2 regions of the Pseudomonas bijieensis genome follow, and region 2 is predicted to be linked to the other one. Evidence: predicted binding sites of a transcription regulator. Region 2 holds the regulator's gene; the other holds the start of a gene.
The links. The regulator FliA, encoded in region 2, starts transcription of late flagellar genes. The targets are predictions, from matches to a motif close to CTAAAGTTTNNNNNNNNNNNGCCGNTAA.

Region 1 (7,294 bases), 1.5 Mb from region 2:
CGAGTATCTGCGACGTAGTCATCGCCAAAATCGGAAAACTCACATCCGTAGCATCCTTGCCAACTGATATCATTACGCCTTCACTCATGTAGCCGATATCTAACAAGGATTTTCATGTCCACCGATAAAAACCAGTTTGACGACTGGCTGAAGAAAAATCTCGTTCGTGACCTCGTATTCCGGGCGTTGGTCTGGTTGATCATTTCGGGAATCGCGACCTATTTTGCGATCCATACGCTAAATATTCAGCCGTTGGATTACCTGGACAGAATGGGTAACTCCCTGGGCCGGTTGGTGAACAGCGTGGGCAGTGCGTCGATCTTGCTCTGCGTGCCGGCACTTATGTTCAAGGATCTGGAGGCCAGCATAAAAAATCCCACGCTTAAGGCCTTCATGGGGCGAGGCTTTGCAGGCGTAATCCGCCGACTGGCGGGCGATCTTTCATTGTGGACATTGGGCGCCGTAATAACCTTGTCGTCTTCCTTCCTCATGGTCGCCACGATAGTGGAGGTCAAGCGCTCCGATTACCTTCCGTTGGGGTTGTTCTCGATAACTGCCCTCATGATGATTACCGGGGTGGGAGCTATCAACTTTTTCGTCAGGCGCAGTGCGCCTACACCGTTGACGACACTCACGAACAATCCGATCTTGATTTCCCTCGTCTATGGGCTTGCCACAGCTCTGCTCGTTTTTATCGTGCTGAAGCAACTCCAATTCATATAGTCCCTCATAATCAGGGATGTCTTCGCGCGCTGAACTCACACGCAGCGCGCACATTTAGATGCATCAACGCAAAACATCTGAAATTTTTCATGACGCTTTTCCATCCCATACCTGGATTTATAAGCTTTTCAGACCGCCCCGCCCTTCCTGTGAAACGCCTCCCCCAACAGCGCCAACCGCTGCACCATTGGCGGCAGGCTTTGACTGCTTCGGGTCAGGATGCCAATGTTGTCGGCGTTGCGCTCAGCCACGGTCTGCACGCTTTGCAAGCGCTCATTGATACCCATCGACGCCTTGGATTGTTCCTGGGTGGTGCTGGCGATGAGGTCGTTGAAGTGGTTGATCACGGCAATGTCTTCCACCACGGCGTGCAGCAATTGCGAGGCCAATTGACTGGCGGACACGCAGCGCTCCACCCCGTCGCGGCTGTCTTGCATGGCGACAGCGGCCTGGCGGCTGCCCTGCTGTAGCTTGGCAATGATCTGCTGGATCTCCGTGGTGGATGTCGAGGTCTTTTGGGACAGGGTCCGGACTTCGTCGGCCACCACCGCGAAACCACGGCCCTGCTCGCCGGCCCGAGCGGCCTCGATGGCGGCGTTGAGGGCCAGCAGGTTGGTTTGTTCGGCGATTCCATTGATCACATCGAGCACCTGGCCGATCTGCTGTGCCTGTTCAGCCAGGACTTGCACGGTTTCGTTGGTCAGGTTGATGCGACCGGCCAGCTCGACGATCTCTTCTCGGGTCTGATCAACCGTGCTGCGCCCGCGATTGACCTGCTCGTTGGCCTGGCCGGCGCGCTGCAAGGTCTGGTCGACATGGCCGGCAATGTTCTCCATGGCCTGGACCAGATGGCTGATCGCACTGCTCATCTGTGCCACTTCATCGAGCTGGTGGCGGGCGCCGGTTTCCAGGGTCTGGCCGACCTGGGACAGGTCCTGGCCCAGGTCCGAGAGGTTTCGGGTGTCGCGTACTACGCCGTCCACCAGTTGGGTAACCTGCTGGAGGAAATGATCGAAACGCTCGCTCGAAGAGACCTTGACGCCCTCGCTGTGCTGCCTGCCAGCGTCGTTGCTCAATTGCGCGGCCGCCACCAGAACCTTGTCGAGCACATCCTGGTTTTCCGTGGCGTCGGCCAGGCTCTGGTTCGCCAGGTAAATCAGGATCACACTTTCCACCACCACGTAGAACGCGTGGAGAAAAATCATCGACCAGCCAGCGTGGGTATCCATCACAAACACCGGATAACCCTGGTGTTGGAGCCAGTGAAAACCGAGGTGATGAACCGCAATGGTGGCAGCGGCAACGACAATCGGCAGCCAGTCACGGTAGAACGTCAACACGGCCAGCAGTACGAAGATCCCGAAGTGGAATTCGATCACGCCCCGGGTCTGGTTGATGTGCAATGCCGCCATGACCATCAACGCCACCGCGATAATGCAACGCATGGCCCGAGTGCCCGCCAGGACACGGTAAAGCGCGGTGCTCGCCACGCAGGTAGTCGCCCCGACCAGCAGCGCCTGGGCAAACGTCGAGTGCAGGTATGCCAGGCTCAGGGAATACAACAACGTGAGCCAGAGCAGCCCCAACATGATGCGATCGGCTTTACGGTGGTGATCGTTAAAGCGCACGGGCGATGTCATGGGGTCGTCCTTTTCAAAGACTCGGAGGGTCCGTTACCAATGCCGTTCACGTCTTGGCGGCGTTTCGAGATGGAACTTTAACTGATTACCATTAATTAGTGGCGCTACGCCACCAAGCTTTTCTCATAGGTCTTTGCTTTATGATGTTCGCCATCCCATGACTGACTGATGGAACCCCCATGACTTTCGATTTCGACACGGTATTGGAACGCCACGGCACCGGTAGCACCAAATGGAGCCGCTACCCGGCCGATGTGTTGCCAATGTGGGTCGCCGATATGGACTTCCCTGCCCCGCCGGTGATCATCGACGCACTGCACAAGCGCCTTGAACATCCGATGCTGGGCTACAGCGTGGCCCAGGACAATCTGCGTGCCGCCGTCGTGGCTGACCTGTGGAGCAAGTACGCGTGGCGCGTCGAGCCCCAGCAGATCGTGTTCCTGCCGGGTGTCGAACCGGGTTTCAACATGGCGCTGCATGCCTTGGTAGAACCCCAGCAGAATGTCGTGGTGCAGGTGCCCAACTATCCACCGCTGCGCAACGCCCCGGGTCACTGGCAGTTGAACAAAGTGGAATTGCCATTCAACCCGGTCAACGGTGAATTCCAGACGCCATTGGCCGCGTTGCGCGAAGCGTTGCAAGGCGGCGGCGCCCTGTTGCTGAGCAACCCTCACAACCCGCTGGGCAAGGTGTTTGACCGCGAAGAGCTCAAGGCCGTGGCGGACATTTGTCTGGAGCAGGACGCCTGGATCATCTCCGACGAAATCCATGCCGAGCTGTGTTTCGACGGCCGCGTGCATATTCCCACCGCGTCCCTCAGTGCGGAAATTGCCGAGCGCACCATCACCCTGATGTCCGCCAGCAAGGCCTTCAACATCGCCGGGCTGAAAACCTCGTTCGCCATTATCCAGGACGCCAAGGTGCGCGAACGGGTCAACAGTGCCCGGGCCGGCATGGTCGACAGCGTCAATGCCCTGGGCCTCGAAGCGACCCGTGCGGCCTATAGCGAAGCCGGCCCATGGCTCGAAGCCTTGAAAACGTATCTGCAAGCCAACCGTGATTACCTGGTCGAGGCGGTGCACACTCGCCTGCCGGGCGTCACCATGACCGTGCCCCAGGGCACTTACCTGGCCTGGCTGGATTGCTCCGGGTTGGGGCTGGATGACCCGCATGGATTCTTCCTCAAAGAAGCCAAGGTCGGGCTGAGCGCCGGGCTGGATTTTGGCGATGATGCCGGTCAGTTCGTGCGCTTGAACTTCGGCTGCCCGCGGGCGTTGCTGGAAGAAGGCATCGCGCGGATGGAGCGCAGCCTGAAGGCCAGGGGCTGATCCGCCCTGTGGCGAGGGGATTTATCCCCGCTGGGATGCGAAGCGGCCCTAAAAACAGATCACTCGTTGTATCAGATTAACTTCGTGTGCTGTTTATTGGGGCTGCTTCGCAGCCCAACGGGGATAAATCCCCTCGCCACAATAGTCATCTGCCATGATCGCTTTATTCATGCATATCCGGCGCATGGATAAAGCACAGCTTGTTCCCTTCCGGATCGCGGCAATACGCCCCGAAATAGCCTTCGCAATACTGCGGCCTCGGGCCGGGTGGGCCTTCGTCGAAGCCGCCCATGGCAAGCGCCTGCTCCCACGCGGCGCGAACGGTTTGTGGGGAGTCGGCGGCGAAGCTCACTTGCATGCCATTGCCCCAGGTGGCGGGCAGCCCATTGAAAGGCAGCTGGACGAAAACCTGCGGCCAATGCTTGCCGGGCCGCCGCCAACCCTCCCCCGGTGGGCCCGAGTCGTTTTCGCCCTCGATGCGCTCCAGCCCAAGGCAGCCGAGGACCGCGTCGTAAAAAGCGACCATTTTCGGCAGATCGCGCGCACCGATCTGTATGTGGCTGAACATTGCCTTGCTCCTTATCGAAACCGTACCGACATTGGAGAATACAGCATCGTCCGATGTTCGCCGGTGTCCGCTACTCAACGACGAAACGCCCGTCATCACGCTCATCGACTGGCAAGAAAATCCGACCGAACTCTGCCCGAAACCCCATAGTCCACCCTCCATTGCAACCAGCCTGGAGAATGACAATGGTCGACTACCCTTTCCCGCCTTTCCCGAAACAAAGCCAGCCGGTGCCCGGCAGCCAGCGGAAAATGGAACCCTACCCGGACTGCGGCGAACAGAGCTACACCGGCTCCGGAAGACTGGCGAACAAAATCGCCCTGATCACTGGCGCCGACAGCGGCATCGGTCGAGCCGTGGCCATTGCCTTCGCCCGTGAAGGCGCGGATGTGGCGATTGCCTACCTGGACGAGCATGAAGACGCCAAGGAAACCGCACGCTGGGTCGAGCAGGCCGGGCGTCAATGCCTATTGCTGCCGGGTGACCTGGCCAACAAAGACCAGTGCCGCAAAATCGTCGATGAAACCGTCGCCCGCTTCGGGCGCATCGACGTCCTGGTCAACAATGCCGCCTTTCAAATGACTCATGAAAGCCTCGAGGAAATATCCGACGAAGAATGGGTGCGCACCTTCGATATCAACATCACGGCGATGTTCAGGATCTGCCAGGCCGCTTTGCCACACATGAAGCCCGGCAGCTCGATCATCAACACCAGCTCGGTCAACTCCGACATGCCCAAGCCGACGCTGCTGGCCTATGCCACCACCAAGGGCGCCATTGCCAACTTCACCGGCGGCCTGGCGCAAATGCTCGGCCCCAAAGGCATTCGCGTGAACAGCGTGGCGCCAGGGCCGATCTGGACGCCATTGATCGTGGCGACCATGCCTGAGGAGGAGGTTCAGAATTTCGGTTCTCAAACGCCGCTTGGCCGCCCGGGCCAACCGGTTGAAGTGGCGCCGATCTATGTGCTGCTGGCCTCGGACGAAGCCAGCTACATCTCCGGAGCCCGCTATGGGATTACCGGGGGCAAGCCGATCCTTTGATCGAGCAAACCGAGGCAGATTTTGTGACGAGGGGATAAATCCCCTCGCCACAGTCAACTTCGGGGCTACTCCTTGGCAATCACCGAAATCTTCCCATTGCGCTCGATGATCGCAAACTTGATCTGCTCCAGCGTTTCGATGCCCTGGCTCGAACGTGCGGCCTCCATGATGTCCTCTTCCACTAATCGGGCATGGCGCATGCGGCCCTGGAGTATCCGACCGTTCTCGACAATGATGGTCGGACCGCCGTCGATCAATCGTGAAACCCGTTTGGAACGCTGCTTGAGCAACGACAACCCGACGTCGATGGCAATCAAGGTGACGATCACCATCAGCGCGTTGGTCAACGAAAAATCGTCTCCCAGCAGCGCCTGTTGGGTGGCCTCGCCGATGATCATCAACAATACGAAGTCGAAAGTGGTGAGGTCCGCCAGGGAGCGACGCCCGGCGATCTTGAACAACACCAGCAACGCCATATATATCGCGGCGGCCCGCAGTACCGAATCCATAGGTCACCTAAGGGAAAATGAATTGATCGAAACCGAGCGAGGTGCCACCGGGCATGGAGAGGCGGCCGTGATAAATCCCCAGACCCTGACCGAGCAATGAGAGATACAGGCTGGCCTGCCCTTGGGCATCCGCCTGGACCCAAAGCCGCATGCCTTGACCGGCACTTGCAGAGCGCATAGGCAGAGGTTGCAACGTTTGCACCTCAAAACCTTGCAGCCATGCGCCGCCCAATTCAACTTCCAGCACTGCGTTGGGTTGGCCCTTCATATGAATGATCATCGGATTGCTGGAGCCGTTGCGATGGAACATCTCGTACTCGACACCGAGACTGCCATCGCCGCTTCGTAGATCGCGCGAACTCAAGGGGCCGCGGGAGAACAAGCCAAGTAGCGTCATGATCACCAACGCCACCAGGACATACCAGCCCACCCGTTCGAAACGCCAAACCTTGAGTTGGTAATCCATATCCTCTCGCACTGGATACACGCGGCTGTGAAAGTCCTCTGGTTCAATGTGCCGGGGCATGGTGACTCCTTATTTATCTGCGTTCACCGGCCAAAGCCCGTTGGTGGAAGTGCCGCAGTTGAAGAAGCGCGTGTTCAGCAGCCCATAACTGCACCTGGCCGCGACTGCCAAAGAAGCGTTCCTGGCGACTGAACAGTGCGCGTTGGCCGTTCACATCGAACGCCCAGGCAAAGCACACCGTACCGGCGGGGATACCATCCATGTCGTCCGGCCCGAGAATGCCGGTGGTGGCCACCGCCGCATTGGCGTTAGCGTCGTGCAAGGCGCCGAGGACCATCTCCTCGGCCACTTCGCGGCTGGTGAGATTGAACATCTCGATGGTCCGCGGGCTGACCCCAAGCAGCCGTTGCTTGGCTTCCGGGGAGTACACCACGTAGCCGCTTTCGATCAGCGAACCGCAGCCCGGCACCTCGGCCAGTAACGTGACGATCTGGCCAGCGGTGCAGGATTCGGCTGTGGTCAGCCGCAGTTCATGTTCACGCAGGTACTCACAAATGAAGTGGGCAACGGTCATGGCAAGCAGTCCTTTCAGGGGGCTGATGGGTTGACCCTTGCCGCTGTTATTCATTCCCTTTATCGCGCCGCGGACCGCATACGGCAAATAAATGAAACCGTGCCCCGATCCTGAACCTCAAATCCATAGGAGCCTCATGCAGAGGCCGTCTTGATCAGGAGGTCGTCATGTCTGCACCTTTCGTCAAACTGTTCACCCATCCCGAGTTCGCCTGGGCGGACATCCGCGAACAAGAGCAGGCTCATCCGCGCCATTATCTGGGCCATCTGCTGTTGCTGGCCTTGATTCCTGCGGTGTGCCTGTTCATCGGAACCACCTGGACTGGCTGGAGCCTGGCCGAGAACGAAACAGTACGGCTCAGCAGCGCCAGCGCACTGCAATTGTGCGTGCTGCTGTACCTGACCATCGTCGCTGGCGTAGCCCTCATGGGTTTGTTCATTCGC
Region 2 (7,294 bases):
TTGCTGCCGGCCTGATGGCGGTGATGGGCCTGGTGCCTGGCATGCCGCACTTTTCCTTTCTGACCATGGCTGCCCTGGCGGCCGGTGGCGCCTACCTGTTCTGGAAGAAGCAGAACGTGCAGAAAGTCCAGGCCCTGCAAGAGGTCAAGCGCCAGCAGGAACTGCTGCCGTCGCCGGCTCGCGCCATGGAAACCAAGGAACTGGGCTGGGATGACGTGACCCCGATCGACATGATCGGCCTGGAAGTCGGCTATCGCCTGATTCCTTTGGTCGATCGCAACCAGGGGGGGCAATTGCTGGCGCGGATCAAGGGGGTGCGCAAGAAGCTCTCCCAGGACCTGGGCTTCCTGATGCCCACCGTGCATATCCGCGACAACCTCGACCTGGCGCCGAGCGCTTATCGCCTGACCTTGATGGGGGTGATCCTGGCCGAAGCCGAGATCTACCCCGACCGCGAACTGGCGATCAACCCCGGACAGGTCTACGGCAGCCTCAACGGCATCACCGCCAAGGATCCGGCTTTCGGCCTGGAAGCGGTGTGGATCGAAATCAGCCAGCGGGCCCAGGCCCAGTCTCTCGGCTATACCGTCGTAGACGCCAGTACGGTGGTGGCGACCCACTTGAATCAGATTCTGTACAAGCACTCCAGCGAGCTGATCGGCCACGAAGAAGTCCAGCAGCTCCTGCAAGTACTGGCAAAAGGCTCGCCGAAGCTGGCCGAAGAGCTGGTGCCGGGTGTGGTTTCGTTGTCGCAGTTGCTCAAGGTGCTGCAGGCGCTGTTGGCCGAACAAGTGCCTGTGCGCGACATACGCAGTATTGCCGAAGCTATCGCCAACAACGCTTCCAAGAGTCAAGATACCGCCGCCTTGGTGGCAGCTGTTCGGGTCGGCGTGTCCCGCGCAATCGTCCAAAGCATTGTAGGCACTGAGTCCGAGCTGCCTGTGATCACTCTGGAACCAAGGTTGGAACAGATATTGCTCAATAGTCTGCAGAAGGCAGGGCAAGGCTCGGAAGAGGGTGTCCTGCTGGAGCCAAGTATGGCCGAGAAGCTGCAGCGTTCGCTGATCGAAGCAGCCCAGCGGCAAGAGATGCAAGGCCAGCCGGTGATCCTGCTGGTGGCCGGTCCGATTCGCGCGATGCTCTCGCGATTCGGGCGCCTCGCGGTCCCGGGGCTGCATGTGCTGGCGTACCAGGAAATACCGGACAACAAGCAAGTGACCATCGTTGCGACAGTAGGGCCCAACGGCTGAGGTAGTGGTTTATGCAAGTGAAGCGTTTTTTCGCCGCCGACATGCGTCAGGCCATGAAACTGGTTCGTGACGAGCTGGGCGCTGAAGCAGCCATCATTGGCAACCGTCGTATCGCCGGCGGTGTCGAGCTGACGGCGGCCCTGGATTACAAACTGTCTGCGCTGGCCCCGCGGGTTCCGAACATGGAACTCGAAGATGAGCTGCGCAAGACCCAATCGCGCATCGCCAGCGCCCAGGCCGAACTGAGCCTGCGTAGCAGCGAAGGCGAGGGTGCCGCGGGCACCAATCGTCAATTGTTCGCCGGTCAGCCACTGACCGCCGGCTTGCCGTTGACCGCTGCCGAGCCGCTGATCGAGCAGGCCCAGGCCGAACCGCGTCGTCCAGAGCCGGCACCCGCCGCGCCTGCCCGTGGGGTCGATCCGCGCGCCCTGGACTCGATGCGCTTCGAGCTCAACAGCCTGCGCGAGCTGATGGAAGTCCAGCTCGGCTCCCTGGCCTGGAACCAGTTGCAAGGCAGCCGTCCGGCCCAGGCCAACCTGTGGCGTCGCCTGCAACGCATCGGCCTGTCCGGTCCGTTGTCCCGGGACCTGCTGGCATTGATCAATGGTATCGAAGAACCTCGCCAGGCCTGGCGCATGTTGCTGGCGCACCTGGCGCGGATGATTGCCACGCCGGAAGTCGAGCCGCTGGAAGAGGGCGGGGTGATTGCCATGGTCGGTCCTGCCGGCATGGGCAAGACCACCACCCTGGCCAAGCTCGCCGCCCGCTACGTACTCAAGTACGGCGCCCAGAGCATCGCCCTGGTGAGCATGGACAGTTTCCGCATCGGTGCCCAGGAGCAACTCAAGACCCTGGGACGGATCCTCAACGTGTCGGTGACCCATGTGGATCCGGGCCAGTCCCTGGCCCAGGCATTGGAACCGTTGCTGCGCAAGCGCGTCGTACTGATCGATACCGCCGGCCTGCAAGCCAGCGATCCGGCCCTGCGCATGCAGCTCGAAAGCCTGGCCGGACGCGGCATCAAGTCAAAAAATTATCTCGTGTTGGCAACCACCAGCCAGAAACAGGTTCTAACCGCCGCATACCACAGCTACAAACGCTGCGGGCTGGCCGGCTGCATCCTGACTAAGCTGGACGAAACGGCAAGCCTGGGCGAGGTGTTGAGCCTGGCGATCGGTCATGAACTACCGGTGGCCTACCTGACCGACGGGCCGCGGATCCCGGATGATTTGCATCTGCCGCGCCGTCATCAACTGGTCAGCCGTGCCGTGAGTGTGCAAATGCAGGAAGAACCCAGCGAAGAAGCCATGGCTGATATGTTCGCTGATATCTACCACAGCCCGACCAAGCAGGTTGGCTGAGGTAATCATGAATATTTTTTGTACCTACATCGATGGTCTGCCATGCATTGTTCCGTATGCGAACGCGCAGCCAGTAATGTGGCCTCCGTCTAAGTAAGACAAGGTAAAGAACGAACATGGGCAGCATGCATCCCGTACAGGTGATCGCGGTGACCGGCGGCAAAGGTGGCGTCGGGAAGACTAACGTGTCAGTGAACTTGTCCCTGGCTCTGGCAGAGCTTGGCCGACGGGTCATGCTGCTGGACGCCGACCTGGGCCTGGCGAACGTCGACGTGCTCTTGGGGCTTACACCCAAACGCACCCTGGCGGACGTGATCGAAGGCCGTTGCGAATTGCGCGACGTGCTGTTGCAGGGGCCAGGCGGGATTCGCATCGTGCCGGCTGCCTCCGGCACCCAGAGCATGGTTCACCTGACCCCGGCCCAGCACGCCGGCCTGATCCAGGCTTTCAGCGACATCGGCGACAACCTCGATGTGCTGGTGATCGACACCGCGGCCGGTATCGGCGACTCGGTCGTCAGTTTCGTACGCGCGGCCCAGGAAGTGTTGCTGGTGGTCTGCGACGAACCGACGTCCATCACCGACGCCTATGCCTTGATCAAGCTGCTGAACCGCGACTATGGCATGAATCGCTTCCGCGTCCTGGCCAACATGGCCCAGAGCCCGCAGGAGGGCCGCAACCTGTTCGCCAAGTTGACAAAGGTCACGGATCGCTTCCTGGACGTCGCCCTACAATACGTCGGCGCCGTGCCCTACGACGAAAGCGTACGCAAGGCCGTCCAGAAGCAACGTGCCGTTTATGAAGCCTTTCCACGTTCCAAATGCGCGCTGGCGTTCAAGGCGATCGCCCAGAAGGTCGATACCTGGCCGTTGCCGGCCAACCCGCGCGGGCATCTGGAATTTTTCGTCGAGCGTCTTGTGCAACAAACAGCAGGGCCCGTGCTATGACAGCCAGCGGTTACAACCATCTCTACAAAAAATCGGCACGGGACGCCCAGTACGAATTGATCGAGCGTTACGCGCCACTGGTCAAGCGTATCGCCTACCACTTGCTGGCGCGGTTGCCGGCCAGTGTCCAGGTCGAAGACTTGATCCAGGCGGGCATGATCGGCCTGCTCGAAGTGTCGAACAAATACGACGCGAGCAAGGGCGCCAGTTTCGAGACGTATGCCGGTATTCGCATTCGCGGGGCCATGCTCGATGAAGTCCGCAAGGGCGATTGGGCGCCACGCTCGGTGCACCGCAATACCCGCATGGTCAGCGATGCAATTCGGGCAATTGAAGCTAAAACCGGGCGTGACGCTAAAGATCACGAGGTTGCGGCCGAACTCCAGTTGAGTCTCGATGATTATTACGGGATTTTGAACGATACCTTGGGCAGCCGCCTGTTCAGTTTCGACGACCTGTTGCAGGACGGTGGTGAACACGAGGGACTGCACGAGGATGGCGCGAGTGCTCACATGGAGCCATCGCGTGACCTGGAAGATGAACGTTTCCAGAGCGCGCTGGCGGATGCGATTGCCAATTTGCCGGAGCGTGAGCGACTGGTCTTGGCGCTGTACTACGACGAAGAGCTGAACCTCAAGGAAATCGGTGAGGTCCTGGGGGTCAGCGAATCGCGGGTCAGCCAGTTACACAGCCAGTGCGCGGCCCGTTTGCGGGGGCGTTTGGGGGAGTGGCGAGCGCGTTGACAGGCAGTGTGGGGACACTGCGAACGAGGCTGGCCTGGCAAGTACTGCGCCAGTCTCCATCCGTTGTGCTCCAGACCGTTGTCGAGTGTTGTGCCGGATTGATTGAAATGGCGCGTCCAGGTGCTGGGCGCGTTTAAGACTGCTTGGAGGTCGAATTGGACAAGAACATGAAAATCCTCATCGTTGATGACTTCTCAACGATGCGGCGGATCATAAAAAACCTGTTGCGTGACCTTGGGTTCACCAACACGGCCGAGGCAGATGACGGGACCACTGCGCTCCCGATGTTGCACAGTGGCAACTTCGATTTTCTGGTCACCGACTGGAACATGCCGGGCATGACCGGTATCGACCTGCTGCGTCAGGTGCGTGCCGACGAAAAACTCAAGCATCTTCCGGTGCTGATGGTCACTGCCGAAGCCAAGCGCGAGCAGATCATCGAAGCGGCCCAGGCCGGTGTCAACGGCTATGTGGTCAAACCCTTCACGGCCCAGGCGTTGAAAGAGAAGATCGAAAAAATCTTCGAACGCATCGGTTAACGGCGCCACGGGGGAGCTATGGACAACGAATCTTCAATGGGCGATTTCGAATCGACCCTGAAAAAACATGCCCGCGAACTGGTCGACAGCCTTGAAAAAGGTCGCTTTGGCGATGCGGTTCAAATGATCCATGAGCTCAACCAGACCCGTGACCGCGGTCTGTATCAGGAAGTGGGCAAGCTCACGCGTGAACTGCACAGCGCGATTGTCAATTTCCAGATCGACCCGCATATGCCGCAGGCCGAGGAAGTCTCGCAGATCACCGACGCCACCGAGCGTCTGGGGTATGTGGTCAAGCTGACCGAGGCCGCGGCCAACCGCACCATGGACCTGGTGGAAAGCGCAACGCCGCTGGTCAATGGCCTGAGCGAAGAAGCCCAGGCCTTGAGCACCGACTGGGGTCGGTTCATGCGTCGAGAAGTCGGCGCTGAAGAGTTTCGGGAACTGGCCCGTCGGGTCGACGGTTTCCTGACGCGCAGCAGCACCGAGAACCGCGCCGTAGCAAGCAACCTCAACGACATTCTGCTGGCCCAGGACTATCAGGACCTGACCGGCCAAGTGATCAAGCGTGTGACCCAACTGGTCACCGAAGTGGAAAGCAACCTGCTCAAACTGGTGTTGATGGCCAGCCAGGTCGACCGCTTTGCAGGTATCGAACACGACCGTGAAGCGATGCTTGCTGAAAAAGATCCACAAAAACATCTCTCTCAGGGTGAAGGTCCGCAAATTCATGCCGATAAAAGAGAAGACGTTATGTCCGGTCAGGACGATGTGGACGATTTGCTGTCCAGCCTTGGATTCTGAGTTTTAGCCCTGTTTTAGGAGCAGCCATTAATGAGCTTCGGCGCCGATGAAGAGATCCTTCAGGATTTCCTGGTTGAGGCCGGCGAGATTCTAGAGCAACTGTCCGAACAGCTGGTCGAGCTGGAAAGCCGACCTGATGATGCGGATCTGCTCAATGCAATTTTTCGCGGTTTCCACACTGTAAAAGGAGGCGCCGGCTTCCTCCAGCTCAACGAGCTGGTGGAGTGCTGTCACATTGCCGAGAACGTGTTCGACATCCTGCGCAAGGGTGAGCGTCGCGTTGATTCGGAACTGATGGACGTGGTGCTTGAAGCGCTGGATGCGGTCAACAGTATGTTCAGCGAAGTGCGTGAGCGCTCGCCGATTACCCCTGCCACCCCCGAGCTGCTCGCCGCGCTGTCGCGCCTGGCCGAGCCGCAATCGGCTGACGAAGCGGCGCCGGTTGCCGAGGCAGTGGTCGAAGAACCGGTCGCCGAGGAATCGGGCGACATCACCGATAACGAATTCGAACAACTGCTGGACTCCCTCAACACCGTCAAGGCCCAGGCCGAGGCGCCGGCCGCTCCGGTTGCACCCGCTGCGCCGGCCGCCGATGGAGCTGCCAGCGATGAAATCACCGATGCCGAGTTCGAGTCGCTGCTCGACCAGCTCCATGGCAAGGGCCAGTTCGCACCTGATGCCGTCGTCCCGTCGGCGGCCCCGGCCGCCCCGAAAGCCGCGGGCGACAGCTCGGACATCACCGACGATGAATTCGAAGCATTGCTCGATCAGTTGCATGGCAAGGGCACCTTTGCCGTGGACGCACTGGATTCGGCCATCGCTTCGGCGCCGACACCGGCCAAGCCTGCTGCCGCTGCCGCGGGTAGCGACCTGATCAGCGACCACGAATTCGAATCACTGCTCGATGAGCTGCATGGCAAGGGCAAGTTCAGCGAAGTCGGTACCGCTTCTGCCGCGCCTGCCGCCGCCACTGCGGCAGCACCCGCGGCCAAGGCTGTGCCCAAACCCGCGGCCAAGGCACCGGAACCCAAGGCCGAGCCCGCCAAGCCCGCCGCTGCTGCCCCGGCACCCGCCCGCGCTCCAGCGGCTGCGCCAGCGGAAAAACCGGCCAGCGAAGCCGAAACCACCGTTCGGGTCGATACCGCACGCCTGGACGAGATCATGAACATGGTCGGCGAGCTGGTGCTGGTGCGTAACCGTCTGGTGCGCCTGGGCCTCAACAGCCAGGACGAAGCCATGTCCAAGGCCGTGTCGAACCTCGACGTGGTCACGGCGGACCTGCAGACCGCGGTCATGAAGACCCGCATGCAGCCGATCAAGAAAGTCTTCGGGCGCTTCCCGCGCCTGGTTCGTGACTTGGCTCGCCAGCTCAAGAAAGAAATCAACCTGGAACTGGTGGGTGAAGAGACCGATCTCGACAAGAACCTTGTCGAGGCCCTGGCCGACCCGTTGGTCCACTTGGTGCGCAACGCGGTCGACCACGGTATCGAGTCGCCGGAAGAGCGCGAAGCTTCAGGCAAGGTCCGCAGCGGCAGGGTGATCCTGGCTGCCGAGCAGGAGGGCGACCACATCCTGCTGTCGATCTCCGACGATGGCAAAGGCATGGACCCGAACGTATTGCGTTCCATCGCGGTGAAACGCGGTGTGATG

Region 1: the regulator FliA is predicted to act here: its motif matches at 2,459-2,486, upstream of GN234_RS03405 (methyl-accepting chemotaxis protein).

What each region holds. Positions count from the first base shown of each region.
Region 1 is NZ_CP048810.1:833,363-840,656, forward strand. Features, by position in the region: gene GN234_RS03400 (hypothetical protein) at 115-723, shown strand; gene GN234_RS03405 (methyl-accepting chemotaxis protein) at 852-2,363, opposite strand; gene GN234_RS03410 (MalY/PatB family protein) at 2,543-3,691, shown strand; gene GN234_RS03415 (VOC family protein) at 3,855-4,259, opposite strand; gene GN234_RS03420 (SDR family oxidoreductase) at 4,445-5,302, shown strand; gene GN234_RS03425 (DUF421 domain-containing protein) at 5,368-5,811, opposite strand; gene GN234_RS03430 (hypothetical protein) at 5,819-6,337, opposite strand; gene GN234_RS03435 (CinA family protein) at 6,351-6,851, opposite strand; gene GN234_RS03440 (Yip1 family protein) at 7,019-7,294, shown strand, end outside.
Region 2 is NZ_CP048810.1:2,380,189-2,387,482, reverse strand. Features, by position in the region: gene flhA (flagellar biosynthesis protein FlhA) at 1-1,250, shown strand, start outside; gene flhF (flagellar biosynthesis protein FlhF) at 1,262-2,611, shown strand; gene fleN (flagellar synthesis regulator FleN) at 2,728-3,558, shown strand; gene fliA (RNA polymerase sigma factor FliA) at 3,555-4,301, shown strand; gene GN234_RS10280 (chemotaxis response regulator CheY) at 4,469-4,840, shown strand; gene GN234_RS10275 (protein phosphatase CheZ) at 4,859-5,644, shown strand; gene GN234_RS10270 (chemotaxis protein CheA) at 5,675-7,294, shown strand, end outside.